3 regions of the Streptococcus sp. cx1 genome follow, and region 1 is predicted to be linked to each of the others. Evidence: predicted binding sites of a transcription regulator. Region 1 holds the regulator's gene; each other region holds the start of a gene.
The links. The regulator CtsR, encoded in region 1, represses protease genes until heat stress. The targets are predictions, from matches to a motif close to TTGGTCAAAAAAGGTCAAANA.
Positions count from the first base shown of each region.

Region 2: ACT170_RS01145 (ATP-dependent Clp protease ATP-binding subunit) is a predicted target of CtsR. The motif match lies at 3,615-3,635, and genes of this name have one in related genera.
Region 3: ACT170_RS07095 (ATP-dependent Clp protease proteolytic subunit) is a predicted target of CtsR. The motif match lies at 4,399-4,419, and genes of this name have one in related genera.

Region 1 covers NZ_JBQSUN010000011.1:6,574-17,045, reverse strand. The annotation lists gene pbp3 (D-alanyl-D-alanine carboxypeptidase PBP3) at 1-39, shown strand, start outside; gene ACT170_RS10720 (ATP-dependent Clp protease ATP-binding subunit) at 168-2,618, opposite strand; gene ACT170_RS10715 (CtsR family transcriptional regulator) at 2,619-3,074, opposite strand; gene ACT170_RS10710 (COG2426 family protein) at 3,392-3,862, shown strand; gene tsf (translation elongation factor Ts) at 3,969-5,009, opposite strand; gene rpsB (30S ribosomal protein S2) at 5,120-5,887, opposite strand; gene ahpC (alkyl hydroperoxide reductase subunit C) at 6,160-6,720, shown strand; gene ahpF (alkyl hydroperoxide reductase subunit F) at 6,737-8,269, shown strand; tRNA gene ACT170_RS10685 (tRNA-Cys) at 8,445-8,515, shown strand; gene ACT170_RS10680 (NAD(P)H-dependent oxidoreductase) at 8,603-9,148, opposite strand; gene ACT170_RS10675 (MarR family winged helix-turn-helix transcriptional regulator) at 9,236-9,664, opposite strand; gene ACT170_RS10670 (GlsB/YeaQ/YmgE family stress response membrane protein) at 9,797-10,027, opposite strand; gene ACT170_RS10665 (aminopeptidase) at 10,047-10,472, opposite strand, start outside.
Region 2 covers NZ_JBQSUN010000001.1:238,721-249,192, forward strand. The annotation lists gene ACT170_RS01130 (Gfo/Idh/MocA family protein) at 1-333, shown strand, start outside; gene ACT170_RS01135 (DUF1827 family protein) at 379-681, opposite strand; gene ACT170_RS01140 (NUDIX hydrolase) at 691-1,149, opposite strand; gene ACT170_RS01145 (ATP-dependent Clp protease ATP-binding subunit) at 1,292-3,562, opposite strand; gene argF (ornithine carbamoyltransferase) at 3,805-4,785, shown strand; gene ACT170_RS01155 (DUF1797 family protein) at 4,854-5,084, shown strand; gene ACT170_RS01160 (amino acid ABC transporter permease) at 5,398-6,078, shown strand; gene ACT170_RS01165 (amino acid ABC transporter ATP-binding protein) at 6,078-6,812, shown strand; gene ACT170_RS01170 (ferrous iron transport protein A) at 6,984-7,460, shown strand; gene feoB (ferrous iron transport protein B) at 7,457-9,595, shown strand; gene ACT170_RS01180 (FeoB-associated Cys-rich membrane protein) at 9,613-9,753, shown strand; gene ACT170_RS01185 (alpha/beta fold hydrolase) at 9,904-10,472, shown strand, end outside.
Region 3 covers NZ_JBQSUN010000004.1:191,713-202,184, reverse strand. The annotation lists gene ACT170_RS07120 (branched-chain amino acid ABC transporter permease) at 1-694, opposite strand, end outside; gene ACT170_RS07115 (branched-chain amino acid ABC transporter permease) at 698-1,582, opposite strand; gene ACT170_RS07110 (ABC transporter substrate-binding protein) at 1,626-2,801, opposite strand; gene ACT170_RS07105 (YlbG family protein) at 2,956-3,237, opposite strand; gene ACT170_RS07100 (YlbF family regulator) at 3,230-3,679, opposite strand; gene ACT170_RS07095 (ATP-dependent Clp protease proteolytic subunit) at 3,765-4,355, opposite strand; gene upp (uracil phosphoribosyltransferase) at 4,529-5,158, opposite strand; gene ACT170_RS07085 (glycoside hydrolase family 68 protein) at 5,248-8,163, opposite strand; gene ACT170_RS07080 (GH32 C-terminal domain-containing protein) at 8,441-10,045, shown strand; gene ACT170_RS07075 (MalY/PatB family protein) at 10,081-10,472, opposite strand, start outside.

The DNA of each region.
Region 1 (10,472 bases):
TGGAATCACTTTGTCAACTTTGTCAACGAAAAACTCTAGTCATTACAGTCGAGCTTTGCTCGGCTTTTTCTTTTACCCCACCTTTACAGAAAGATTGACTCTACCTTGACTCCTATTGACACAAAAAAAGACAAACTACAGGTGTAGTTTGTCTTTTTGTTTGATTTTTACACTACTGTAAAGGTTAATTTATCTTTCGAGCAGCCGATTTTAAGGGTTTGTCCACTAACCACTTGGCCACCTAGTAAGAGCTCAGATAACTTGTCCTCCACTTGAGTTTGAATCGTACGACGTAACGGACGAGCACCCATCTCAACATCATAGCCATCTTTAGCTAAATGCTTGAGAGCAGCTGGTTGGAATTTCAAGTCAATCCCTTTTTCAGCCAAAGCTGATACCAACGGTTTCACCATAATCTTGACAATCTCGCGAAGTTGTTCTTCCTCTAGACTATGGAAGACAACCTTCTCATCAATACGGTTGATAAACTCTGGACGGTAGGCCTTCTTAAGTTCTTCCATAATACGTGACTGCATTGCTTGGTGATTATGAGAAATGTCTTGAGCACCAAAACCAACAGTCTTATCATCACGAAGAGCAGTCGCTCCCAAGTTCGAAGTCATAATGATAATGGTATTTGAGAAGTCAACTTTACGACCTCGACTATCCGTCAAGACACCATCATCCAAAACTTGTAAGAGGATGTTGAAAATATCTGGGTGAGCCTTTTCCACCTCGTCAAAGAGGAGAACTGAGTAAGGCTTATTGCGAACTTTCTCTGTTAATTCACCACCCTCATCATATCCAACATAACCTGGAGGAGCACCATTAAGTCGGCTAGCCGCAAATTTTTCCATGTATTCTGACATGTCAAAGCGAAGCAAAGCTGACTCATCATCAAAGAGAACTTCCGCCAAAGCCTTGGCCAATTCTGTCTTACCAACACCAGTAGGTCCAAGGAACATAAAGGAACCAATTGGACGTTTTCCAGTACGAATACCTGACTGGTTACGACGAATAGCACGACTAATGGCTGAAACTGCTTCATCTTGACCAATAACACGTTTGTGAAGCTCTGCTTCCAGATTCAAGTAACGCTTGCTATCTGCCTGTGTTATCTTCTCAACAGGAATACCTGATAGACGACTAAGGGTTTGCATAATCTGATCTGCATCTACCAAGGCAGGTTTTGGTAATTTTGCTTTTTGGCTAGCCTTATATTGTTTAACAGCAGCCTTCATATCACCAGATAGAAGTGCTTCATCCAAAGGCGTTATCTCACGTTTGGCTTCTTTTTTGATACGACCTTGAACAGTTGCACTCGCTTCATCTAAAAGATCAATGGCAGAGTCGGGTAAGTTTTTACTCGTCAAATAACGGTGGGCTGCCTTGACTGCTGTCTCAACTGCCTCATCAGTAATCGTTACACGATGATAGTCTTCATAAGACGAACGTAGGCCTTTTAGAATATCAATCGCCTCAGCTACACTTGGCTCCTCAATTGTAATCTTAGCAAAACGGCGAGAAAGAGCTGCATCTTTTTCAATATGCTTCTGGTACTCAGCTTGAGTAGTTGCTCCAACCATATGAAGAGTTCCACGTGCTAGAGCGGGTTTCAAAATATTCGCTGCATCTAAGGTACTATCAATACCTGAACCAGAACCGATAATCGTATGCAATTCGTCAATAAAGAGAATGATTTTTCCATCAGCTTCAATCTCATCGATGATTTGATTCATACGTTCTTCGAAATCGCCACGGAAACGTGTTCCTGCAACCACACTCATCATATCAAGCTCTAAGATACGCATATCAGCCAACTCAAAAGGTACTTCGCCTGAAGCAATACGTTGTGCCAAGCCAAGCGCAAGTGCCGTTTTACCAACACCTGCTTCACCCACAAGAACTGGGTTATTCTTCGTTTTACGACTCAAAACCTGAATCATGCGTGAAATTTCTTTCTCACGTCCAATAACAGGATCAAGAGCACCTGACTCGGCTACTGCCGTTAAGTCCTTGGTATAATCTGACAGTTCCCCAGTAGAAGATTGAGGAGGCTGCATCATATTAGCAAAATTCCCTGATGCCTTTGACTTTTTAGGCTTACGAAGGTCATGAATGGCCTTCAAATCTTGCTTACTAAGACCTGCGTAACGCTCCAAAGAACGTCGTAAATCGATAATGCGAGGCTTATCGCTGTCATCCTTATATTGAAAACCAGCAACTTCAAGGAGACGACAAACCATCAAATCCTTATGAAGAAGGAAGGCCATCAATACATGTTCAGAACCTACCTCTACAGCACCAGTCACACCAGCAATTCCCTCTGCCTCTTGCAACATAGCCTCTAAAGCATGCGACTGTGCACGTAAATCGATAACATCTGATTCAGACAAGTCTTTTGGACTTTTCTCCATCGCTAGTACAGCAGCGGTCTCAATCTCTTCCGCACGAATACGGTCCTCAAAATCAGTAAATGTTAGGTAGGCTACAGATCCTGGAACCTCAACCATAGCCAGAAGCACATGCCAAGTCTCCAAGAAAGGACTTCCAAAACGCTCTGCCTCAAGCTGAGCACGATGGAAAATAGCCTGCATTTTTCTTGAATATGTCGTCATCTAATTTCCTTTTCTATCCAATCTAAGTAATAGCGAGCGTAGAATACGCGAACGAATAGCAGCCGCATCTTCGCCTAAAACATCATCACTAGCAGTTGCTAAAATCAAATTTCCCTCACGTTCAGTGATGATTTTTTCATCAAAAAGCAACTGAATCAAGTCTGTAAATACCTGCTCGCTGAGCTTATCTGCCAAGTTCTGAAGCAAATCATTAATCATGTGGTGCTTGTCGGAGAATCTGACCTTGACGATACGAATATAACCGCCACCTCCACGTTTACTCTCAACAATATAACCACGACTTTCTGTAAAACGAGTCTTAATAACATAGTTAATCTGACTCGGTACAACTTGAAAAGTATCTGCTAAGTTCGAGCGTTGAATCTCAGCAATTCCAGACTGGCCCAGCAATTCTTTAATATATTCTTCTATACTATCTGATGTATTTCTTGCCATCTTAATTCCTCCAGTCTAATTTGACTATAACTGACTATTATTATACCAAAAATGTCAGCTCATGGGAAACTATACCTTCAAAAAGCTTTTTAAAGTTGTCATTAGAGACCATATAAGATACAATAAATAAGACTAAAATATTAGGTAACTTAAGGTGTTTGATTCAAATTTTCTATCCACTTTGACAGGCTGAGACCCACCTAATCCAACAAGTACTTTTTAGCACTTTTGCAGTAGTATTAGTCTTATCACTCTCGATAAAGCTCATGTCATTTTGAGTCTTATCTCTTATTTTATTCCCCTATGAAAGGTTACTCATGAAATACATCATTGCACTCTTAATCTCTATGATTCCTTTGGTTGAGCTCCGTGGAGCCGTTCCTGTTGCTATCGCCTCAGGTATCCCTTGGTGGCAAGCCCTAATTCTTTGTGTCATTGGGAACATGATTCCAGTTCCAATTATCTTCTTCTTCGCCCGCCGTGTCCTCGAATGGGGGGCAGATAAACCTCTAATTGGTGGCTTCTTTACCTGGTGTCTTAAAAAAGGTCACAGTGGTGGCCAAAAACTTGAAAAAGCTGCTGGAGATAAGGGTGTCTTCTGGGCCCTTCTACTTTTTGTGGGAATTCCGCTTCCAGGAACAGGAGCTTGGACTGGTACCCTAGCAGCATCTATCCTAGATTGGGACTTTAAACGTAGTGTTATTGCTGTTATGCTTGGGGTTATCCTTGCAGGTATCATCATGGGAACACTCTCTCTTCTACTTGGTGTAAATACCTTCGCTCATTAATTACTTTTTCAACGTCTGGGCATGCTCAGACGTTTTTTAATAGCAACAAAAAAAGAAGCTACGATTCATTCACGTAACTTCTTTTCTTTTTATCTAGCAACTAGAATTAGTTGTTAAGAGCTGCTGCCATTGTAGCTGCAACTTCTGATTCAAAGTCGTTAGATGCTTTTTCGATACCTTCACCAACTTCAAAGCGAACGAATTCTACTACTGAAGCGTTTACTGATTCAAGGTAAGCTTCAACTGTTTTGCTGTCGTCCATGATGTAAACTTGAGCAAGAAGAGTGTAAGCTTGGTCAACTTTAGTGTTGTCAAGCAAGAAGCGGTCCATTTTACCTGGGATGATTTTATCCCAGATTTTTTCTGGTTTACCTTCAGCAGCCAACTCAGCTTTGATATCTTCTTCAGCTTGAGCAAGAACAGCATCAGTCAATTGAGCTTTAGAACCATATTTAAGGTGTGGAAGAGCTGGTTTGTTAACCATTGCACGGCTTTCGTTATCTTGATCGATAGCGTGGTTAAGTTGTGCCAATTCATCTTTAACAAATTGTTCATCCAATTCAGTGTATGAAAGAACAGTTGGTTTCATCGCTGCGATGTGCATTGAGATTTGTTTTGCAAGAGCATCATCTCCACCTTCGATAACTGAAACAACACCGATACGTCCACCGTTATGTTGGTAAGCTCCGAAGTGTTGTGCATCAGTTTTCTCAACAACTGCAAAACGACGGAATGAAATCTTTTCACCGATAGTAGCTGTAGCAGTTACGTATGCAGCTTCAAGAGTTTCACCTGAAGGCATAGTCAATGCAAGTGCTTCTTCGTTGTTAGCTGGTTTACCTTCAGCAATTACTTTAGCTGTTTCGTTTACCAACTCAACGAATTGAGCGTTCTTCGCAACGAAGTCAGTTTCAGCGTTAACTTCAACAACTGCTGCAACGTTACCGTTAACGTAAACACCAGTCAAACCTTCAGCTGCAACACGATCAGCTTTCTTAGCTGCTTTAGCCATACCTTTTTCGCGAAGCAATTCAATCGCTTTTTCGATATCACCTTCAACTTCAACCAATGCTTTTTTAGCGTCCATGACACCAGCACCAGATTTTTCACGCAATTCTTTAACAAGTTTAGCTGTAATTTCTGCCATTTTGTTTTTCTCCAAATTTATTTTATCAAACTAAGGGGCAGGGCTGAGCCCCGCCCCTTAGGTGTTTGTCGTATCTTAAGTGGGCATATAGCCCTAACCAATCTTAAAGATTAGTTGTTGTCACCTTCGACAACTTCAACGATTTCTTCGATCGAATCAGCTGCAGCTGCTTCTTGGAAATCTGCAGAAGCATCTTCACCTTGGTTACCTTCGATGATAGCATCAGCCATTTTTGAAGTGATCAATTTAACGGCACGGATAGCGTCATCGTTAGCTGGGATGATTACATCGATCTCATCTGGATCAGCGTTTGTATCAACCATCGCTACAACTGGGATACCAAGTTTTTTAGCTTCTTTAACAGCGATTTGTTCTTTGTGTGGGTCAACGATGTAGATTACATCTGGAATGCGAGGCATATCTTCGATACCACCCAAGAATTTTTCAAGACGTGCACGTTGTTTGTTAAGAAGTGCAACTTCTTTCTTAGGAAGAACTTCGAAAGTTCCATCAGCTTCCATTTGTTTGATTTCTTTCAAACGAGCGATACGTTTTTGGATAGTATCCCAGTTTGTAAGAGTACCACCCAACCAACGGTGGTTGATGTAGTATTGACCAGCACGAGTTGCTTCTTCAGCTACTGCTTCAGCTGCTTGTTTTTTAGTACCAACGAACAAGATTACTGCATCGTTAGCTGCTGCTTCACGAACGAATTCGTAAGCTGTATCAGCCATTTTTACAGTTTGTTGCAAGTCAATAACGTGGATTCCGTTACGTTCTGTGAAGATGTACTTAGCCATCTTAGGATTCCAGCGACGAGTTTGGTGACCGAAGTGAACACCAGCCTCAAGAAGTTGTTTCATTGAAATTACTGCCATGAGTATTTCTCCTTAAAAATTGTTTTTTCCTCTTCTAAGCTTTAGACTTGCAGTCCCACCCTGCGGCAACAAGACCACAATCGGCTTAGAATGAGTATTTGTCACTTTACGCAACTATAATAGTTTATCAAAAAAAGTGATATTTGACAAGCTCTAAAATCAGTCTGACCATTAGAAAAATCTCCCTCTCATTAAAATTGCAATCGTTTTCTTTGAGGTTGATGAGTATTTCGTTTATAATTAGGCTATTAAAAATAGAGGAGGACATTATTTTGTCATTAGTCGGAAAAGAAATTATTGAATTTTCAGCACAGGCTTATCACAACGGGGAATTCATTACTGTTACAGATGAAGATGTTAAAGGTAAATGGGCGGTCTTCTGCTTCTATCCTGCAGATTTTTCATTTGTCTGCCCAACTGAACTCGGTGACCTTCAAGAACAATATGAAGCTCTTAAATCTCTTGGTGTAGAGGTTTACTCTGTCTCTACCGATACTCACTTTGTTCACAAAGCTTGGCATGATGACTCAGATGTTGTTGGAACTATTACTTATCCTATGATTGGGGATCCTTCACACCACATCTCACAAGGTTTTGATGTTCTTGGACAAGATGGTCTCGCACAACGTGGTACATTCATTATTGATCCAGATGGTGTTATCCAAATGATGGAAATTAACGCTGATGGTATTGGACGCGATGCAAGTACTCTTGTTGATAAAGTCCGTGCTGCTCAATATATTCGTCAACATCCAGGTGAAGTTTGTCCAGCCAAATGGAAAGAAGGAGCTGAAACACTTACTCCTAGCTTAGATCTTGTAGGTAAAATTTAACAACCAGGGGGTATCCATGGTCTTAGATAAAGAAATCAAGACACAATTAGCGCAGTATTTAAATTTACTAGAATCTGATATTGTATTACAAACAGATTTAGGGGATGATGATAATTCTCGTAAAGTAAAAGAATTTCTAGACGAGATTGTCGCTATGTCTGACCGCATTAGTCTTGAATCAACACATTTAAAACGTCAACCTAGTTTTGGTATTGCACAAAAAGGGAAAAAAAGTCGTGTTATTTTCTCAGGCTTACCAATGGGCCACGAATTCACATCTTTCATTTTAGCTCTCTTACAAGTTTCTGGTCGTCCACCTAAAGTTGATGATGACACTATCGAACGTATCAAGAAGATTGATAAACCCATCGATTTAGAAACTTATGTTTCACTAACCTGTCACAATTGTCCAGACGTTGTTCAAGCCTTTAATATAATGGCTGTTTTAAACCCCAATATCACCCACACCATGATTGAAGGTGGTATGTATCAAGATGAGGTCAAAGCCAAAGGTATCATGTCTGTTCCTACGGTTTACAAAGACCAAGAAGAATTTACTTCTGGTCGTGCAACCATTGAACAGCTTGTAGAAAAGTTGGACGGACCACTTGAAGCTGAGGCTTTCGCTGGTAAAGGTGTCTATGATGTTTTGGTTATTGGTGGTGGTCCTGCTGGAAACAGTGCTGCAATTTACGCTGCTCGTAAAGGGCTTAAAACTGGGCTTTTAGCAGAAACTTTTGGTGGGCAAGTTATCGAGACAGTTGGTATTGAGAACATGATTGGTACGCTATATACAGAAGGTCCTAAGTTAATGGCCCAAGTTGAAGAGCATACAAAATCTTACAATGTTGATATCATCAAAAGTCAATTAGCTACTGGCATTGAGAAGAAAGAACTTATTGAAGTGACACTGGCTAACGGTGCCGTTTTAAAATCTAAAACGGCTATCCTAGCTCTCGGAGCCAAATGGCGTAATATCAACGTTCCTGGTGAAGATGAATTCCGCAATAAAGGGGTTACTTACTGTCCACACTGCGATGGTCCTCTATTTGAAGGAAAAGATGTTGCTGTTATCGGTGGTGGTAACTCAGGTTTGGAAGCTGCTTTGGATTTAGCGGGTATTACTAAACACGTTACAGTCTTAGAGTTCTTGCCTGAATTAAAGGCAGATCAAGTCTTACAAGAACGAGCTGCTAAAACTGATAATCTAACCATTCTTAAGAACGTTGCAACCAAAGAAATTCTTGGTCAAGATCATGTGACTGGTTTGAGTTACGTTGAGCGTGATACAAACGAAGAAAAACATCTTGATCTTGAAGGTGTCTTTGTCCAAATTGGTCTTGTACCAAGTACTGCTTGGCTCAAAGACAGTGGTATTGAACTCAATGAACGCCAAGAAATTATCGTTGATAAATTTTGTTCAACAAATATCCCTGGTATTTTTGCCGCAGGTGACTGTACTGACAGCGCCTACAAACAAATCATTATTTCCATGGGATCTGGTGCTACAGCTGCTATCGGAGCCTTTGATTACTTGATTAGACAATAATCAAAACATACGTGTTAGTAATCTATCTACAACAATTACAAGAAACATAAAGAGGTTGAATGTCTTTCAGCCTCTTTATATTTCTTGTAAATAGGCAGTTTGAACAATCAACCAGCCAATTTGATGAAAGAGACTTGACGAATCTTTGTTTTTTCGATAGAATGGTATCTGTTATGGCGGTATAGCCAAGTGGTAAGGCACGGCTCTGCAAAAGCTTGATCGTCGGTTCAAATCCGTCTACCGCCTTCATAATACGAGGACACCTTAGGGTGTCTTTTTTCATTGTTGCATATAAAAATACCCGAAGCTAGATACCTCGGGTATTCATTATTCTTATTTAATGGCTTCAATCAAAACCTCCGCTTGAGTCTGAAGGCTTTCAAGAACTTCTGCTGTTGCTACGAATTTTCCATCCACCCAGGCTGTATCATTTACACGTGTCGCTGTAAAATCACCAACCACTTGCGTACGGATAAATGGTAACAATTCTTTGTAGACATCAAAAAGTTGATTGTGACCACCATTAGCAACTGATGACACGGTTACAATCTTATCTTGAAGAGCTGATGGTCCTGAAGGATCTGATAGGTCAAGGGCGCGGCTCAACCAGTCAAGCAAATTTTTCACTGGCCCAGGAATTGAGAAATTATAAACCGGTGAGAAAATCCAGATTGCATCTGCTGCCAAGACCTGCTCTCGAACTTCTGCCAAAACAGGAAGAACCGGACTTTCTAAATCCTGATTAAAAACAGGTACTTGACTATAGTCAAGATAAGAAACATTAGCTTTATCAGCTAGCATTTTCTCAGCTTCTTCTGCTAATTGGTGGTTAAATGATCCCTTACGAAGAGACCCAACGATAAATAGAATGTTTTTCATGATACATTTCCTTTGTATTTCTAACAATTAATAATTAGTACTACATAGTAATATATGCAATTTCATTAGAAATATAAAGAAATATGCTCAGACATTCTTAAATTTTTTCAGTAGCTCTACCAACTGTGCTTGCTCTTCAAGTGTCAGAACGGAAAAAGTCTCCTCAATAGCTCGCTGATGTGGGGGGATTGCTGCTTGAATAATACGACGTCCCTCATCCGTCAAATCAACCTCGAAAGCACGCTTATCTGTTTGGCAGGCTTCTCGCGTCAGCCAGCCTTTTTTCTCCATATTTTTAATGACGACAGTCATATTACCGGAGGTAGCAAGCATGCAATCAATTAATTCGCCAATCTTCATACGTCCTTTGGCATTTAGCACGTCCATGACTCCAAATTGAGTTGGTGTCAAATTAAATTCTTTAAAGGTCTCAGAAACCTTGGCATCGATGGTACGAAAAGCCTTACGCATAACTACCATACTTTTTACAGCCATATTTTTATCTAAGTCGCTCATTTCTAGTCCTTTCCAAATAGATGCTGTTTTTATTACTCTACCACAGTTTTTCTAAAAGTGGTATATGAAAATGAAAAAATAAGAAAAAAGAGTCCTTAGATATCTAACCAATACCTCAGAACTCTTTCATTTCTAACTATTACGATTCCAAAAAAGGGCTAATAAGATAACAGCACCTAGCACCGAAGGGACTATAGCAGTATCTGCTAACATCGGTCCCCAATTTCCAAAAAGAAGCTGACCAACAAAAGCACCTAGCCATCCAACAAAGGTCTTGCCAATACAGCCCATACGTTCACCCCTATTTGATATAGCAGAGGCAATAAGGCCAATTAGAAAACCAACTATCATACTTCCAATCATGATAAATTCTCCATCATACTTAGATTACCCAATCCCCATTTCGGAAGATTGGTACACGACTACCATCTTGGCGGATACCATCAATATCCATTTGATTTGAACCAATCATAAAATCTACGTGTACATCAGAACGATTAAGACCAGCTTCCTTAAGCACCTCTTCTGTCATGTCTGCCCCTCCCTCAACACTGGTAGCATAGGCTGCTCCAATAGCTAGGTGGTTGGATGCATTCTCATCAAAAAGAGTGTTAAAGAAAGTGATGCCTGACTGTGAAATAGGACTTGGATCTGGAACCAAAGCACATTCACCTAGAGCACGCGCTCCATTATTGTTGAAGACGAGATTCTTCATCACTTCATCACCTTGATCCGCTGTGATATCTACAATTTCACCATCTTTGAAGGTTACCTTGATTCCCTCAATAATATTACCATTGTAGCTTAG
Region 2 (10,472 bases), on a different contig from region 1:
ACGTCTGGGATTTTAGTTTTGGACTATGGTCACTTTAAGGCTGTTGCCATTGGAGCTAAAGACTGTATTGCGGAGATTCGTTCAACTATACAAGGTGATAAGGGCGCTATTACCATTTTTGGTGCAACCAATACTCTTCCTGAGATTGGAGTCACTCTCAATGGTCAGAAAGAGAGAATCGTCAATCTCAATAGTCTACAACATCGTATGCATGATGAATTTGTGGCTTTTGAAAAGATGGTGGCTACCAAGGATTTTGACAGTGTTGCCAAGCAGTTGGAACATAGTCGTCAGGTTATGGAAGTTCTGGATCAAGCTTCGAAAGCTTTGTAACGTACAAAAAAACAAGCAGTGGTATTAGCCATTGCTTGTTTTGTCTTATACAGTTGTTGGGAATGAAATCTCAATCAATTTGTCAGTGTGTACTGTTCTGAGTTTGTCCATCAAAACAATATCCTTGTCGATTTTTCGTTTGAGGAAGAATTCACGGATAACTTCTAATTCATTGTCTTTAACAGCACGGTGTTTATTTGAAATCAAGAGTTCATAATGCTTAGGTGCTTGTGTAAAGACAACATCAGTATTCCCAGCAGAGTAGGTCTCTACGAGAAAGGCATCCGTATTGTCTAGTTGGTTTTGAACGAGTTCTTGGTGTGTACGGGTCGTATTAATGAGTTTCATAGTTTCCTCCTAGGATTTGTCAGTTATTGTGTTAGTTTCTTTCCATTGTTCGATTCCCCATTTATGACTGCCACGTTTAAGTTTAGCAATGGCTTCATCAATTGGAAACCAGGCTAGGTTATTGAAATCTTCGAGAGGTTTACCAATTTTTGAAAAATCTACAACTTCATAAATATAGGCTGGATTGTAATAGTAAGTGTCACGGTGGCTCGAATAGAAGTATTCATCAGCCTGGCCATAGTACTGGCCTAAAGTGGCTGTAAACCCAAGTTCTTCAATTAACTCGCGTTCTAATGCGCTATAGTGATCCTCGCCTGCTTCGATTTCTCCACCTGGGAGAAACCAAGCTCCGTTAGGAGCCTGGACTAAAATAATCTTTGTCTTTTCTTGGTTAGGAATCACAGCATAAACACCGTAACGTGTTTGATAATGAGCTCCCTCAACCTTGTCACCAAATGTTGGATTCATGAGTTGCTCCTTACGTTTATTTGCCTATATTATACTAAAATTTTGCTCATTTTCCTATTGATTTAGGCAGAATTAGGGATAAATTTGAAAATAGGAAATGAAAAGATAAAGAACCCAAGACGTAATGACTTGGGTTCTTTGTTTAATCAGTTTCTTTTGGTGTTTCAGCTTTCTGAGTAGCTTTTTCGGCTTTTTTAGCAGACTTAATGGTGATGTGGCCTTTTGAAGTCATGACTGCCTTGAGATCTTTTTCATTTGGATTTTCAAGGTAGAAGTCAGTAATAGCGTCTTCAATATGATCTTGGATGGTACGACGTAGTGGTCGAGCACCCATCTTAGGATCGTAACCAAGGTCAACCAATTTTTCCTTAACTTTCTCAGTTACACTGAGGTGGATACCGTTATTAGCCAAGCGTTGGTTGACATTATCAAGCATGAGGTCCACGATAGTGAGGAGATTTTCCTTGCTAAGGGCAGAGAATTCGATAATACCGTCAAAACGGTTCATGAATTCAGGGCTGAAGAAATCTCCAAGCTGGTTAAGAACAGAATTGGTACGATTTTCACGGGCAGCTCCAAAGCCGACGCTAGCTTCAACTTTACCTGTACCAGCATTTGAAGTCATGATGATGATGGTATCCTTGAAACTTACAGTTCGCCCTTGACCATCAGTCAAGCGACCGTCGTCAAGAACTTGGAGGAACATGTGAAGAACGTCTGGGTGAGCTTTTTCAACCTCATCTAGAAGAATGAGTGAATAAGGATTACGGCGGACTTTTTCAGTTAACTGACCAGCTTCGTCGTAACCGACATATCCTGGAGGGGCACCGACTAATTTGGCAACGGCGTGTTTTTCCATGTATTCTGACATGTCGAAACGAATCATACTGTCAGCTGAACCAAAGAGTTCAATCGCCAATTGTTTAGAGAGTTCAGTTTTACCGACTCCTGTAGGACCTACGAAGAGGAAGCTACCAATTGGGCGATTTGGTGCACCCAATCCAACACGATTACGGCGGATGGCTTTGGCAATCTTATCAACTGCGGCATCTTGTCCAATAACATGTGATTTAAGATCATCAGCAAGACTAAGAAGTTGTGATTGTTCTTTTTCTTTCAAATCACCGACAGGAATATTGGTTTTTTGTTCCACAATGGCTTCGATATGTTTTTCTGTGATGACAGGCATATCTTGGTCTTTGATGGTTTGTTTTTGCATTTCCTTGTATTTGGCAATTTGATCACGGAAATAGGCAGCTTTTTCAAAGTCTTCGTCACGAGTAGCTTGAGCCTTGAGGTTTTCAGCCTCAATCAAACGTTTGTCGATATCTTTAGGATCAACAAAATTGAGGGTCAAATTCATCTTCGAACCAGCTTCATCGAGGAGGTCGATGGCCTTGTCTGGCAAGAAGCGGTCTTGAATGTAGCGGTTGGACAATTCTGCAGCTGCAGTAATCGCTTCGTCTGTATATTTGACGTGGTGGTAGTCCTGATATTTAGGTTGAATACCACGCAAAATAGTGATGGTTTCCTCAACCGTTGGTTCGTCAACCTTAACTGGTTGCATACGACGCTCTAGGGCGGCATCTTTTTCGATGATGCGGTATTCGTTGAGTGTTGTTGCTCCGACCAGTTGAAGTTCTCCACGAGCAAGAGCAGGTTTTAGGATGTTTCCAGCATCCATATTGCCATCACCAGCATTACCAGCTCCTACGATTTCATGGATTTCATCAATAAATAGGATAACATCCTGACGTTGACGAATTTCTTCCATGAGTTTTTGCATGCGTTCTTCAAATTGGCCACGAATACCAGTCCCTTGAACCAGGCTGACCACATCAAGACGGATGACTTGTTTGCCTTGGAGTTTTTGTGGCACGCTACCGTCAACGATTTTTTGAGCTAGGCCTTCAACAACAGCAGTCTTACCGACACCGGGTTCACCGATGAGGACGGGGTTGTTCTTGGTACGGCGGTTAAGAATTTCGATGACACGAATGATTTCCTCGTCACGACCAATAACAGGATCAATGTCTCCACGACGAGCGATGTCAGTGATGTTAATGCCGAACTCTTCAAGAAGACCTTGTGGCTGTTGAGGAGCTTGTTGGCGTGGTCCTCCTGGACGGCCTGGCCCTTGTGTATTGCCACCGTTTCCTCGGTTACCACCTTCTTGTGTTGGAGGTGTATTGGGAAGATCGCCGTTAGAAGAACGGAAGTTATTTAGGTCGCTGAAGAAATCATCGAAGAAGTTTGAACCTCCTGTTTGATTGAATTGATTGAGGGGGTTCTCTGGGTCAGATTTCATGATTTTATAACAATTTTGACAGAGGTCAACTTGTTGCTGATTACCGTTTACATTGGTATACAAATGAATACTAGCTTCATTAAGGTTACAGTTTTGACAGAGCATATCAGTACCTCTTTTCTATCTGAATTGGGAAAGACCTTTATTGAAAACAATCTTGGTCAAAAAAGGTCAAATCTATGACTCCATTATAGCATGCGGAAGGTAGATTGCAAGTAAAAAGCATCTAGGTTTGGCACTCTATTAATAAGAGTGCTAACATTGAATTTTAATTCAAAAACGCTTGTTTAAAATGTATAAATATTATATAATGTTTTTATATTATTCAGAACGAAAGAGAGATACCTATGACACAAGCTAAATCATTTTTGAAAGAAATCGACTTTACCAAGCAGGAACTTGAGGAGTTAATCGATTTATCTATAAAATTTAAACAGCTAAAGAAGGAAAGAATTCCGCATAAATATTTAGATGGCTTAAATATTGCCCTGATTTTTGAAAAAACATCTACAAGAACTCGCTCAGCTTTTACAGTGGCTGGTCAGGACCTAGGTATGAATGTGACCTACCTTGGTGCTGGAGACATTCAGTTAGGTAAAAAAGAATCTGTAGTTGATACAGCCAAGGTGCTTGGTTCTATGTTTGATGGAATCGAATACCGTGGTTTTAAGCAAGAAGATGTCGAAGAGTTGGCTAAGTACTCAGGTGTTCCGGTCTGGAATGGTTTGACGGATACCTGGCATCCAACGCAAATGATTGCGGATTTCATGACTTTGAAGGAGCGTTTTGGTAGTTTGGAAGGTTTGACCATCGCCTATATTGGAGATGGTAGAAATAATATGGCCAACTCACTTTTGGTCACTTCGGCTATTTTAGGCGTTAATGTCAAGATTATTGCCCCAGAGGTGCTGCAACCCGAAGATGAGATTGTAGCCCTAGCTCAGAAACATAATAATGGTGCCGATTTAACCATTACAGATGATATTTCAGAGGTCAAGGGAGTGGATATGCTTTATACGGATGTCTGGGTATCTATGGGTGAAGAAGTAGACTTTAAATCTCGTATTGATTTACTCCTGCCTTATCAAATTAATGCAGACCTACTTGCCAAGACGGAAAATCCAGATGTCATCGTTATGCACTGTCTCCCAGCTTTTCATGATCTCAATACTCAAATTGGGCAAGAAATCTATGACAAATACGGTTTGGCAGAGTTAGAAATCACCGATCAAGTCTTCCAAAAATACAGTGATATCATCTTCCAAGAAGCTGAGAATCGTATGCATTCTATCAAGGCCATTATGTACAATTCCTTGAAAAATATTTAAAATTCCCCCATTTTTCCCATAAGTGTGATAAAATAAGTAAGAAATACACAATTAATAGGAGAAATAACATGGAATCACATTTGGTGAGAATCATTAACCGTCTTGAAATGATGGCGGCTGATGGTGGTAATTTGAAACGTAATTTTGAACGTGAAGGAGTGGTTGTTGCCGAAGTATCATTTAGCAACGATCCTGAAAATGGTCCAGTTTTCACATTGCGTGACGTTGAAGCACGTGAATCTTATTCATTTGATAGTATCGACTTGATTGCAATGGAAATCTACGATTTGCTTTACTAATATATTATTTTGGAACTTTACAAGGTTCCAAAAATCAGAATGCCTGAAACTATCGAGTTTCAGGCATTTTTATCAGGATGAAAGCATGGGGTGATGCTTGTATGGCTTGTCAAAACAGGCAGTACTTCAAATTCTTGGCAAAGCTTTTGGCGTGGTGTCGTCTTGGAAATACATGAGGTGTATTGCTTAAGAGTTTTGCTAGCTAGGTCTATAACTTAGTTTTTATACTGAAATATCGCATTTATAAGAAAATACTTTATTATTATACAGTCTTCTGATATAATATTGAAGAATATTAGTAAGGAGTATCTAGATGAATTTTTCATTTCTACCACAGTTTTGGTCTTACTTTAACTATGGTGTCTTAGTAACAATTATGATTTCGGTCTGCGTGGTCTTCTTCGGAACCATCCTTGGGGTTTTGGTATCCTTGGCCAAGCGTTCTGGAATCAAACCTTTGGAGTGGTTGGTAAGCCTTTATGTTTGGGTTTTCCGTGGGACTCCTATGGTTGTACAGATTATGATTGCTTTTAACCTCATCCACATGAATCTTCCAACTGTTCAGTTTGGCATTTTGAACCTTGATTTGTCACGTATCGTTCCAGGTATTATCGTCCTTTCTTTGAACAGTGGTGCTTATATTTCTGAGAGTGTGCGTGCAGGTATCGAGTCTATTCCTAAAGGTCAGGTTGAAGCTGCCTACTCACTTGGTATCCGTCCATGGAATACCATGCGTTATGTGGTCTTGCCTCAAGCTATTAAAAATATCTTGCCTGCCTTGGGTAACGAGTTTGTTACTATTATCAAGGATAGTTCGCTCTTGCAAACCATCGGAGTTATGGAATTGTGGAATGGTGCACAAACTGTTGCAACAACAACCTACTTGACCTTGACACCGCTCTTGTTCGCAGCCTTCTATTATTTGATTGTGACAACGGCTATGACGGCACTCTTGAAACAAATGGAAAAACGACTTGGGGAGGGACGTAAATAATGGCAGAAACAATTATTGAGATTAAAAATCTTCACAAGTATTTTGGTAAGAACGAAGTTCTCAAAGGGATTGATCTAGATATTAAAAAGGGTGAAGTAGTGGTTATCATCGGTCCTTCAGGATCAGGGAAATCAACCTTCCTACGCTCAATGAACTTGCTTGAGAAACCTACAAAAGGTGTTATTTCCTTTGAAGGTGTGGATATTACAGATAAAAATAACGACATTTTCAAAATGCGTGAGAAGATGGGAATGGTTTTCCAACAGTTCAACCTCTTCCCTAATATGACAGTTAAAGAAAATATCACCTTGTCACCAATTAAGACCAAGGGTGTTTCTAAAGCTGATGCAGAAGCAAAAGCCATGGAACTTTTAGAAAAGGTTGGCTTGAAAGATAAGGCAGATGCCTACCCAACAAGTCTATCAGGTGGTCAGCAACAACGTATTGCTATCGCACGTGGTTTGGCTATGGATCCAGACGTTCTCTTGTTTGACGAACCAACATCAGCCCTTGACCCAGAAATGGTTGGTGAAGTTCTTGCAGTTATGCAGGACCTTGCTAAATCAGGGATGACAATGGCAATTGTTACCCACGAAATGGGCTTTGCTTATGAAGTGGCAGATCGTGTCATCTTTATGGATGGCGGTGTCATTGTTGAAGAAGGCACACCACAAGAGATCTTCGACAATACTAAGGAAGATCGTACCAAGGATTTCTTGAGTAAGGTTTTGTAAGATATTCATTAAGTATGTATACGTTGTTTGTGAAGGCTGGAACTTTTCCGGCCTTTTCTTTTTGTGTTCTGCTTTTCTAGAATCATTCTTGTTTAGGATAATATTGCGGAAAAGATGGATAAATATGCTATAATGATGCCATATCAAAAATAATAAAGAAGGTCAAGAAATATGCTCATATATGATGCGGCCTTAAAAACGCCTTACCGGATTCTTGGCATTAACCTCCCTAAGGATAGTCTTTTGCACTTATCTAACCTAGGGTTGGCTGCCGGTGAAACGATTGAGGTGGTAATTAAGACCAAAAACAGTGCTATTATTATCGTTAAAGGGAGTCGCTTAGCCTTTGATGCTTCGATTCTAGATAAGATTGATTTGGCACCTGCGGAGGAAAATCAGGAAAAGATACCTCTTTCTGAATTACCGGTTGGACGTTCGGCTATCGTTACTGATATTTTTTCAGCAAATGAAACCAAACGACGTCTTATGGATATGGGAATTACAAAGCGTACTCGGGTGTTGTTGCGTAAGGTAGCCCCTTTGGGAGATCCTTTAGAAATTAGTTTGAGAGGGTATGAATTAACCCTACGCAAGTCGGAAGCGCAAATGATTAGTGTGGTCATGCTGGATGAGGGAGAGGAAAAATGACAGAAATTGCATTAATAGGTAATCCTAATAGTGGTAAAACCAGTTTATTCAACCTGATAACAGGGAACAATCAGCGTGTTGGTAACTGGCCAGGTGTTACTGTAGAACGAAAAAGTGGTCTGGTCAAAAAGAATAAGGATTTAGAAATTCAGGATTTACCAGGGATTTACTCAATGTCACCCTATAGCCCTGAAGAAAAGGTGGCGCGTGACTATTTGTTGAGCCAAAGGGCCGACAGCATTTTAAATGTAGTCGATGCGACCAATTTGGAGCGTAATCTTTATCTGACAACGCAGTTGATTGAGACAGGTATTCCAGTCACTTTAGCGCTTAACATGAGTGATGTTTTAGAGGCTCAGGGAAAACAGATTAATGTTGATAAATTATCTTATCATCTAGGCGTCCCAGTAGTAGCCACTAGTGCTCTCAAGCAAACTGGTATTGATCAGGTAGTGAAGAAGGCAGCTCATACGACAACCTCTACAGTTGCTGATATTGCCTTTCCAATTTATGACGATAAATTAGAAGCTGCTATCTCACAAATTTTGGAAGTCTTGGGAAATTCGGTGCCGCAAAGGTCTGCGCGTTTTTATGCCATTAAACTCTTTGAACACGATGCTTTAGTTGAGGCTGAGCTAGACTTGTCCCCATTCCAACGAAAAGAAATCAAAGATATCATTCGAATCACTGAAGAAGTTTTCACCGAAGATGCGGAGTCAATTGTCATTAATGAGCGTTATGCCTTTATCGAACGTGTCTGTCAGATGGCTCAAAGTCATACAGAAGATTTTGCCCTGACCTTGTCGGACAAAATTGATAGGATTGTCACCAACCGTATTTTGGCCTTACCAATTTTCGCAGTGGTTATGTATTTGGTTTATTTCTTATCTATTCAGACTGTTGGAACCATGTGGACAGACTGGGCTAACGATGTGCTTTTTGGTAAGTATGTTCCAGATTTGGTAACTTCTGGTCTTGACTATCTTCAAGTTCAGGACTGGCTTAAGTCTTTGATTGTTGATGGGATTGTCGCTGGGATTGGGACAGTACTAGGATTCCTACCTCAAATATTTGTGCTCTTTATCTGTTTGGGTGTGCTTGAGGACATTGGATATATGAGTCGTATTGCCTTTGTTATGGACCGTATTTTCCGTCGTTTTGGACTTTCTGGAAAATCCTTCATTCCTATGTTGATTTCTACAGGTTGTGGGGTGCCAGCGGTTATGTCTAGTCGAACCATTGAAAATGAAAGGGACCGTCGCATTACCATTATGACAGCAACCTTCATGCCTTGTTCGGCCAAGTTGGAAATTATTGCCTTGATTGCTGGAGCTTTCTTCCCTAGTAATTCTTTAGTAGCACCAAGTACCTATTTTATTGGGATGGCTGCTATTATCCTATCAGGTATTGCCCTCAAAAAGACGAGTTTTTTGGGTGGTCTAACCAGTCCGTTTATTATGGAATTGCCTGCCTACCACTGGCCTAAAGCCATGTCGGTCTTGCGTTATGCCTTTGGTAAGGCTTTGAGTTTTGTCAAACGTGCGGGAACCATCATTTTCAGTTTGACGGTTCTTATCTGGTTTATGTCTCACTACAACTTTACCCTACATACTGTAGATACAGAAGTTAGCATTTTGGCGACTTTAGGGAAGGGCTTGTCTTGGATTTTTGATCCACTTGGATTTGGGAATTGGAAGGCAACAGTTGCGGCTCTTACAGGTTTAGCTGCCAAGGAAACCGTTGTTGCCACCTTTGGTATTCTCTATCATAATAGCAGTGAAGCGGGTCTGGCTGAGGCTCTACGAGGAGATTATTCTTCCTTAGCTGCCTATTCCTTCTTGATTTTTAACCTACTTTGTGCACCATGTTTTGCGGCTATTGGAGCTATTAAGCGTGAAATGGCCAATCTTAAATGGACGGTTGGGGCTATCGGTTTCCAAACAGGCCTAGCTTATTGTGTGAGTTTAATTCTTTACCAGTTTGGTCAAGTCATCCTGTACGGTAAGTCAATGACAATTTGGACTTTTGTTGCTTTCTTACTTTTAGTAACGATGATTTACTTTGTTGTTCGTAAACCACGTCAGATTAAGGATCAAATCATTAGCTTGGATAATCTTCAAGAAGCTCATATTTAGGTTTAGGAGGAATTGTTATGTCTACCTTTATCATTGCTTTCATTATTTTTGCTTTGGCTGGTCTTGGCATCCGTCACTATATCAAAGGCAAAGGATCTTGTGGCGATTGCGAGTGTTCTTGTCCGGTTAAGGAAGAAATGCATAAGACTAATCGCTAATAATATATAGAAAAAATGGTCTCTTAAATGAATAAGAGACCATTTTCTTACGATTGTAAGAAATGTATAAAGGTATCTAGGTTGGAAGTGTGATACTATAAGATAGATAAATAATCTAAATTTTTAACAAAAAAGGGAGATGTATAAGGAATGGTTTTGAACAAAGAGATTGTCCTAATTCATGGGACCTGGTGTGATGGCAATGTTTGGGGAGAATTTGCGACAGGTCTACGTCAAATGGGATATAAGGTTCATACACCTAGCTTTCGTTACCATGACCTACCTTATCAAGAGTGTCTAGCTAAGGTTTGGACTGTTACCCTGCAGGACTATAGAGATGATTTAGTGGCCTTGATTGAAAGTCTTGACCAACCACCACTTATTTTGGGACACTCTTTAGGTTGTCTGGTGGCTCAAATGGTTGCTGAAAAGACAGAAGTAGCTGGTATGATTCTCATGGGACCAGCACCAACAGCAGATATTTTTGCCTTTTATCCAACCATGTTAGCTTGTTTTGGCAAACACTTTTTACGCTGGGGATTTTGGAAAAAAGCCATGCCTCCGTATAAAAAGGAGTTTTTCAAGTATTGCATGAATGAACAAGAGGAATCATTGAAAGAAGAAGTTTTTGCTGATCTGGTTCCTGAATCAGGAAAAGTTTATACTCAAATGGCCCTCCATTGGTTTGATAAGACAAAAGCAGCTTACGTAGACTTTAG
Region 3 (10,472 bases), on a different contig from region 1:
TCGGCACGACTGTACCGATGTAGCTGACATAAAGTGAACCAGCAATCGCTGAAATCATGGCACCAATAACAAAGATAAGAACCTTCATTTTTGTGACATTAACACCCATTGACTCAGCAGCAATTTCATCTTCACGAAGAGTGATTGCTTGACGTCCAGTTGCTGAACGTAAGAAATTAAGCACCAAAATGGTAATGATTACCACAAAGAAATAAATTACAGGCCAACTAGTATAGGGAAGGATACCTGTCAAACCAGCGGCACCATTGGTCAATTCACCACCATTAACGATAATGATACGGATGATTTCAGCCATACCAAGAGTTGCAATGGCAAGGTAGTCACCTTTCAAACGAAGGGTAGGTAGACCAAAGATAAGGGCAACAATAGCTGCGATGATGACACCGACAACCATTGAGAGGTAGAAACCGTCATATGTTGGCATCATACCAGTGATGATAGCTGATGAATAGGCACCAATTGCCATGAAACCAGCTTGACCAAGTGTAAATTGCCCTGAGAAACCAAGAACCAAGTTAGTACCAAGTCCCATAAGGATTGAGATTCCAATCCCCATTAAGATTTGGATGTAGTAAAGGTTCATGATACCTGAAAGTTCAAGACCTTTCAAGATAAGGAAGAGCCCAATGATAAGACCAAACCAAATAAGGTTTACTTTTAGATTTTTCTTCATGTCTTACACCTTCTCTTTCACATTTTTACCGAGGATACCCGCTGGGCGAACCAAAAGGATAACGATCAAGACACCATAAACGATGGCATCACGGTAACTTGACAAACCAATTGCAGTTGATAATGTCTCCAAAATACCGATAACAAATCCACCAAGTGCTGCACCAGGGATAATACCGATACCACCAAGAACGGCAGCAACAAAGGCTTTAATACCTGGTGTCATACCCATAAGAGGTTCGATAGAGTTATAGTAAAGACCAATAAGGACACCCGCTGCCCCTGCTAGTGATGATCCAAGAGCAAAAGTGAAGCTGATAGTATTATTAACATTAATACCCATCAATTCAGCTGCATCACTGTCTACAGATACGGCACGCATAGCTTTACCCATCTTAGTCTTTTTAACAATCAATTGAAGAGCAACCATAAGGACAAGGGCAACTACCAAGATAAGCAATTGCACATTTGTTACAGAGATTGATCCAAGATGATAAGTCTTAATTGCAATCTTTTGAGGGAATGAACGTGTATCTGCACCTACAAAGAGAACCATGATGTACTCAAGGAAGAATGAGACACCAATAGCCGTAATCAAGGCAGAAATACGTGTCGAATTACGGAGTGGGCGATAAGCCAAGAACTCAATGACAACCCCTAAAATCGCACAGACAAGCATAGCAAAGACAAGGGCAACCCAGAAATTCATTCCGAGGCTATTAATCGCATAGTAACCAACGAAGGCACCCATCATATAGATGTCTCCATGAGCAAAGTTAATCAATTTGATAATCCCATAAACCATGGTATATCCAAGGGCAAGTAGGGCATAGATACTACCCAAGATGATACCATTGACTAGTTGTTGGGGAAGTTGTTCAAAAAACATATATAACCAAACTTTCTAGTTCATTTTTAGTATAGATAACAGATTATTTTTCAATTTCAACGGCTTCCGCTGAAACTTCTTCACCATTATCTCTTTTAACCATAAGAGCTGCTTTAATAGGGTTATGATCCTTATCAATCGTCATTTTACCTGTAACCCCGACAAAGTTTTTCAAATGTGCTAAGTTATCGGCAATATCAACTGATGTTTTCGCACCTTTTGATGCTTCTGCAATCATATAAACAGAATCGTAAGCTAGAGCAGCAAACATATTTGGGTCAGTGTTATAAGCTTTCTTATATGCTTTAATGAAACCTGATGCCTTGTCAGAAAGAGCAACATTTGTTGAATATCCTGATACATAGTAGACGTTTGACGCATTCTTTTTACCTGCAAGCTCAGTAAATTTCGCATCACTAAATCCGTCAGGTCCAAGGATTGGTTTATCAATTCCAAGGTCACGTGCTTGTTTAGTGATAATACCAGTCTCAGTATAGTAACCTGGCATTACAATAGCATCATAATCAAGGTCTTTAAATTTTGTCAAGGCTGACTGATAGTCCTTGTCCCCTGAAGCAAAGGTAGCTTCAGTAACGATTTGACCTTTATATTCACGCTTGAATTCATCCGCAATACCTTTGGCATAATCTGAAGCATTATCATAGTAGAGAACTACTTTCTTAGCATTCAAATTATTGTAAGAATAAGCTGCCAAAACTTTACCTTGGTAACTATCCTTGAAGGTTGTACGGAAAACGAATTTCTTCGTACCATTAGCATCTACCGTAAGGTCATCCTGCGTACCTGAAGGTGTCAGCAAAGGAACCCCTGTTTTTTGTGATACGAGGCTAGCCGCAGCAACAGCACCTGATGTCGCTGGACCAACGATAGCATTTACATTACTCTGAATAGCCAAGTTCGTTGAAGATGTTGAAGCTTCAGCATTTTCAGATTTATTATCTTTTGTGACAAGCTCAAGCTTTTTGCCATCGACGCCACCAGCTTTGTTAATTTCGTCAACAGCCAACTTAATACCATTCTGCTCCGCCTTACCATAGGCTGCAACGGCACCTGTCAACTCCATGTTAACACCAATTTTGATGGTATCGCCAATCTTAGTACCATTGGCATTAGCAGTCACATCTGGTGACTTGCCACAGGCAACCAAGAAAATGGAAGCAAAAAAGGCTAACACAATAAGTGTGATCTTTTTAGACATAAGATTTCTCCTTAATATTTTCTTAAAAAAGTCCACCTTATAGCTTACAGAATTATCAGACAATTGTCAACTACACATAACTAAGCTTTAGCGGCAGTAATCGTTTCCATTACTTTAAGAATAACTCTTTAAAAAGAAAAAAACTTTTCTCTTATTAAAGAGAAAAGTTCTTAAACGGTTCAGGGACTGAGGTGTCGTAACGTTCCAGACTACCTACAAAGTCCATATCAATATCAGAATAGTAAGAAGGCAGAACTTTTTTCACTGCTTTCATTCCATCGAGCTCTTTCAAAATATCCTCGACCTTGTCCTCATCTACATAAAGGTGCACATAACGCATCTTATAAGAATGGTAGACAACATCCCCAAACTTGGCAATTTTACGTAAGTCTCTATTGTAGTATAAATAAACAATAATGCCTTGACGCTTAATCATGACTCATCTTCTCCTTTATGTTAGTGTCTCCCTTTTTATGATGTGGTTTATGAGGGGCAAGAGGTAGCCCAGTATCAATAAAAATCTGGTCTGAAACAGCTTGGGCAATCTCCTCACCAAGATTGGCTAAAATGGTCTGTAAATCGAACTCTGCCCGACGATAGCCAATAACCACCTCGTTTAAATCAATTTGGCGCTTCATTCGCAAAACCTGACGTTTCAACTCTCTCACATCTGGTCTAAAAGCCTCATACGCCTTAGCAGCATCATAGCTATCTTTTAATTCTTGAAATGCAAAGAGTTGCTCTTGAAGTTCTCTGTCATTTTCGAATTTCTGGCGTTTTAAACGGTAATTCTCTATCTCAGGTAGCTTTATAAAACACGAAACAAGACACTCTATAGCTTGATCAATCGCAAGCAACTCCTCATTGATTATTAACATGTTTTCTATTATAACACAAAAAGCCAGATGAAACGGTCCTTATACAACCGATTTGCATCTGACTTTTGTTTAAGACAAGCTCAGTTTATTTTAATTGGTTATTAGCCATGATTTCATCGATGAAACCATATTCAAGCGTTTCTTGAGCACTCATCCAATTGTCACGTTCAGCGTCTACATGAACCTTTTCAATTGGTTGTCCAGAATTATCTGCTAAGATTTGCTCCAAGTTATTACGTGTCTTGAGCAAGTGTTCAGCTGCGATAGCCATGTCTGTTTGTTGCGTACCGCCACCAGTACCACCCATTGGTTGGTGAATCATGTACTCTGCATTTGGCAACATGAAACGTTTACCTTTGGTACCGCTTGAAGCGATAATTGTTCCCATAGATGCTGCCATCCCCATAACGATAGTCTGAACATCAGACTTGATGAAGTTCATTGTATCAACAATGGCAAGACCTGCCGAAACGGATCCACCTGGTGTATTAACATAAAGATAGATATCTTTTGTATTGTCTTGAGCATCCAAGAACAAGAGTTGGGCGATAATTGAGTTTGCCATATTATCTTCAACAGGACCTGTTAACATGATGATACGATCCTTGAGCAAACGCGAGTAAATATCATAAGAACGCTCACCGCGTGATGTTTGTTCAATTACTACAGGAATCATATGAATCCTCCTTTTAATATTGTCTTGATGCTATTATATGATTTTAGTCAAATTAGGTCAAATAAAAAACATCATTCTTAGCACTCTTTCTAAAAGAGTGCTAAACTCTTCTATAACAATTTCACTTAAAACTTATTAATCTAGTAAAAAAAGGGAAATTTTCCCTTTTCAACTTATTTTGTACCAAAGAGACGGTCACCTGCATCTCCAAGACCTGGAACAATATAACCGTTTTCATTAAGTTTCTCATCCAATGATGCTGTGTAGATATCAATATCTGGGTGAGCATCTTGCAATTTTTTGACACCTTCTGGTGCTGCAACCAAGCAAACAAACTTGATATTAGCTGCACCACGTTTTTTAAGTGAGTCTACTGCCAAGATTGCTGAACCACCAGTCGCAAGCATTGGATCTACTACAAAGATCTGACGTTGATCAATGTCTTCTGGTAATTTAACTAAGTACTCAACTGGCTCAAGAGTTTCCTCGTCACGATACATACCAATATGACCAACTTTAGCTGCTGGTACAAGGCTAAGGAAACCATCGACCATACCAATACCCGCACGAAGAATTGGAACAATCGCCAATTTCTTACCAGAAAGTTGTTTTTGTACAGTTTTAGTAATTGGTGTTTGAATTTCAACCTCTTCGAGAGGAAGGTCACGAGACACTTCGTAACCCATGAGCATAGCAATTTCATTAACTAGCTCACGGAAGTCCTTAGTAGAAGTATCCTCACGACGGAGGATTGAAAGTTTATGTTGAATCAGTGGATGTGAAATAACTTGAAATTTACCCATAATAGTTTCTTCCTTTGCTTTATATTCACTCCATTATATCAAAAAGGTAAAAAAAACGCTTGCTTTACTGCAAACGTTTTTGAAAAGGATTATTTTTTAGGCAAATGAATCTTTCCTGTGACCAAACCATAGCCAAGAAGAGCTAGACTTGCAATTGCTGCAAAGATAGTCGCCAAGATTGAAAGAATGTTGCTCTTTGAACCTTCTGAATCACTTGGTGTCTTAGGAGTCGTAGCAAGTTTGGCAGCAACTTTAGTATTGTTGTCTTTACTTGACTCATCAGACTTAGTTACTTCATCAGCTTTAGCGACTCCGTGAGACTGAACTTCCTCTTCAGACTTAGCTGGTTTTGGAGCTTCTGTTTCAGTGACAGACTCTTCTTTAACAGGAGTCGTTGAAACAGTTGGTCCAGTTGCTACAATAGCCTCTGGTACTGGTGACGCAATCTCTGTAGCTTGAGCTACTGGACGACGGTCACCCACAGAACTCTCTGTTGAAGGTTTCGCAGGAACCTCTACATGATGATCATCTGATGAATTATTATCATTAGATGGGCGGTCTGTGAAATAAGGGAACGGATTACGAACTGGAGAATCTGGATTCGTCGGCGTTGCTGGTTTATCTTCTTTATTAGTTGATGGTTGATTATTGTCTGCTGGTTTAGAAGGTGTATCTGGTTTGTTAGACTTATCATCAACAGAATGATTCCCTTCTGTTGGATTTACTGGTGTTTCTGATTTATCTGATTTCTTGTCTTCACCATCTTTAACAGTTACAGTTAAGACACCGCGAGCTTCAGAAACGCCCGGTGAACCATCAACTGTAGGATAAGTATGTGGTTTAAGACCATAATCTGACACTGCATAATAATCTACGTTATAGTCCTCATTTGGCAATTTAGCACTGTTTTGATCGGCCACGTGTACCAAGCTTTCACTAGATTTATCCCAAATCCAGTCCCCTTGGTTGGTCATCTTAGGAAGAACTTCTGTAGTATCATCTGCATTCATCTTGATGAGGAAGCTTGGAGCCCATGTTGATTTATTCTCAGCACCAGCAATACCACCGCGGTTAGTCATGTAAGAAGTAACCAAGAGAGTATCTGATGATCCTTCAACAGGAACCGCATAGTAAGAATAGGTAGATGTACGCCAGTCAGCTGGAACAGAGGCTGTCAAGACCACACCTGAGCCGTTAAGTGGACGGTATTTCCCACGGAGGCTGTCTGATACGAATCCAAGCATGACAACGTCATCACCGACAGCTTCACGCGCTGCTACAGTACCTTCAGCATCCGTAGATTTGTTGATACGTGAAGCAGTGAAGAGGTAATACTTGCCACCCATCTTAACAACACTTGGACGTTCTACTTCATCAGTAACCATGTGGCTAGTGACAAGCGGTGTGTAAAGTTCAGCTACAGATGGATTTTTCTCATTATCATCAAGTTTCAAGATACCGATAGAACCATTTGCCCATGATGCAAGGTTGTAAAGGTGTTTATTATTAACAATATTGAGGAATGACTTAAGGTTAAAGGCGTCATCTCCTCCATAGTTTGACCATTTGTAAATTTGTTTTTCGCCTTGGTAGTTTTCGTCACCTGTATTTGATTCGAAAATAAGGTAGCGGCTACCGTTATCTTCAATGATGTGTGGGTCACGAAGACAGTAGTTATCTGTACGGTCTGGATTTCCATCGTGGTTGTGGTCATCGTTGAAAGTACTCATGAATTTTGGATAACTTTGATAATGATAGTTATCCCCACCAAAGAGAATGTGGTCATTTTCAACTGACTTAATAACAACTTCGTCGTTTTCAACAGCTAGGTTAAGTGTAGCACTAGCCAATTGTTGCCAGTTCAATTTACCGCCACTAGTATCATTCTTAGTGTAGTAAAGTTGGATACTACCGTCAGAGTTTACCGTCGCTGAACCTGACCATTGTTGGTCATCTTCAAGGGCATTATAACCAAAGATTGGACCCGCATTTTTCCAATGCGTAAAGTCATTATCTCCGTATTTACTATAGAGCAAGTAAATGTGGTTTGAGTTTTTATTTGGTGCACCGGCCATTGAGATAACCAACTGATAACCGTTCCAGTTGCTTACTACACCTGACTCAGCATCTTGGACTGGCCAAGAATCCCAAACGTCGATTTCTTCTTTTTTCATCGTTTGGGCATCAACAGTGTTGAAAGCAGGCATATTGATGATTGTATCTGCTTTAAAGTAAGGAACTGCCAATTTGCTGTCTTGCTTCAAGAAGCTAGCAACGATATCTTTCAAGTTACGGTAAGTCAAGCTAGTACCTGTACCCTTGATAGCATCATCGCTAAAGTCAACTTTATTAAGTGCTTTAATTTCTTCCTCAGTCAAGGCAACGATTTGATCTGAGGTCATATTATCTTCAACAATAGACTTGATACGACCGTTAAGTTTGCTAAGGTTTGCATTAGCAGCGCTGTTTTCAGTAGGTTTAAGGGCTACTTCAGTATGTGTATCAGCTGTTTCTGAGCTTGCTGTTGAAGTTGGTGCTTCTACTGCAGCCTCTGATGTATGAGCTGGAGCAGAAACCGCAGCAACTGTTGATGAAGGTGTTGTTGCATCTGATGAAGATGTCACTACTGTGCTAGACGCCTTTTCTTCGACTACTGATGGAGTTGTGTTGCTTGGTTGTGTCTCTGTAACTGGTGTAGTTGTAACCTCTGAATGTGCAACTGAAGATTCAACTGCTTCTGAAGTTGCCACACTTGTTGCTGTTTCACTGGCTACCGTTAGAGATGCTGTGCTTGTTTCTGGTGTTGCTGTCGCAGTAGCTACAGCTGGTGCTGTTTCTGTAACTTGATCAGCTTTTACCTGAGTGGCACCCAAAAATGCCAAGGTACCAACGAGCGCTGATGTTGCCCCTACTGTGGCAACCTTACGGATGCTATAACGCATCTTTTTGCACTCTGCTTGCTTTGGTGCTACTGTATTTGACTGTGAATTAATTGTACTATCCATATTAAACTCTCCTTTTAGGTTTTCACATGTTTTATTCTATCATTTTTTAATCTAAATTCCAATCTTTTTTTAATGACAAATTGATATTTTTTGTAAAAAACTATTTTTTTGTTAAAATAATAACTACAAAATAAGTAATTTTATCAGGAAATATCACTATATGGAATCAAAATATTCACCTCTAATTTTAGCTCTCGTTTTTTTAATTTTATTTTTTGTTTTTATAATAAAAAATGAGAACGCTAACAATCCTTCCCAAAAAACAAATAAGGTTTCTGTGAGTCAAACCTTTCATCTAGCATCTCATAAAGGATGGTCTAACGACCTACAGACTATCGTATGGAATCAAGAAAAAAATTACTATGATATCTATTTTCTACACTCTGTGGATGGGGCTACTGATCCTTTTGGACCCAACGGTCAAGATTGGACACATACAACGACTAAAGATTTTATCACCTATAGTAAACAAGAGACTGCTATACCATCAAAGGGTGGCGACTCTAAAGAAGGATGGCATTCTGCTTGGACAGGTAGTGTAGTCACAGATAGTCAGGGGATTTCTGATATCCAAAACGAAGAACCTGTCGCCTATTTTACTGGACTCACGGATGATGGAAGCCAAGCAATCTATGCTAGTGCATCAAATGACAAGGGAGCTAGCTTTACTAATGCCTTAAAAGATGGTAAACCTTTATTGACAAAGGAACAATCCTATAACGGTAAAGACTTCCGCGATCCTTATGTCTTCCACTTCAAAGACAAATTACTCATGTATGTCGCTGAAGGTGACGCACTAGGTGTTTATCAATCTCAAGATGGCATCAACTGGAACAAAGCAGATAGCAAGGGAGTCTCCAAAATCCTACCCGAAACATTTTTTAAGGGTCGTAAGTGGCAGGACAATGCTCCTATCGAGTGTCCCGTTCTCAAAACAATGACAACAACCGACGGTCAGGACAAGCAAGTTCTCTTTTTTGGAGCTAAGGATACAGCTTCAGGCGAAACAACTGGAACCTACTATACTGTAGGGCATTTAGATGGTAACGGCTTATTTATTGCAGATACAGAAACAAAACGCTTAGATCAAGGCTCAGACTATTATGGCGCTAACTTCACTGGAAGCGATCGAATTGAAGAAAGCAATCATAACCTTATCAGTCTTGGCTGGGTTGGTAATTGGAATTACTTCACGTCAGGCATTCACAGTGACCAAGAGGCCAAGAGTGATTTTCTAAAAACTATCGGTTTTTACGCTACACCCAGACAGCTACAACTGGATAAGGACGGTATTATTCAGTCCGCTCCCCTCTATAAAAATGAACAATTAACCCTCAAAAATCAAAACGGCAACATTTCGAGTCAAAGGCCACTCACCAGTGACAATAGAAAACCTTGGATTGATAAAAGTCACAATCAGAATGCTAATGGCCTTCTTGACCTTTCTGAAAAAAATAGTGCGGGGTATTACCAACTGCATTTTTCAAATATTAAGAAAGAAGGAGGCTATATCTACATTGATATCTGGCAAGGCTCTGATTACGTTAAAATCGCCTACCAAATAACAAGTGGTACCTATCGGGTCTCTGCCTATGCTGCTGAACTGAACAACAGCATGGATGGTAGTCAAACTGCCTCTTCTTACTATTACGATGGACTCTTGGGTAACGGTCAAGGTTTTCAAGCTGACAGTCTCTATAAGGAAAATGATAATATCACTATAACGCTTATTACAGACAATCGTAGCTTGGAAATTTTCTTCCCCAATGGCCAAACCTACACTCTAGCCAGATTTAATACCTCTGGCAAGCAGGATGTCAAGGTTTTCTCCACTCAGGAAGATCTACTATTAAACTTGAAAATCTACGATGTACACTCATAACAATAATAAAAGTGATGCAAACAGCATCACTTTTATTATTTTCCAAAGACAGAAACAAGACGTTTAACTCCTTCGGCAACAACCGTAGTTGGCGTAGCTACGTTAAAGCGGAAATGTTTTTCTCCTTCGGAACCAAAAGTAATACCGTCATTTAGCACTACCTTGGCTTCTTCTTTAAGCAAACGTCCAAGTTCATTATGGTCTTGATCATAGGCTGAAAAATCAAGCCAAACCAAGTAAGTTCCCTCAGGTTTCATGACCTTGATATTAGTCTTTTCACTAAATTCTTTGGTTAAAAGGTCAATATTAGTTTCAAAGACAGTTTTCAATTCCTCTAACCAAGGTTGCCCATAGGTCAGAGCTGCTTGGGTTGTAATCAAACCAATGGTTGGAATTTCATGTTGATTATTTGCCAATTGCTTTTGTT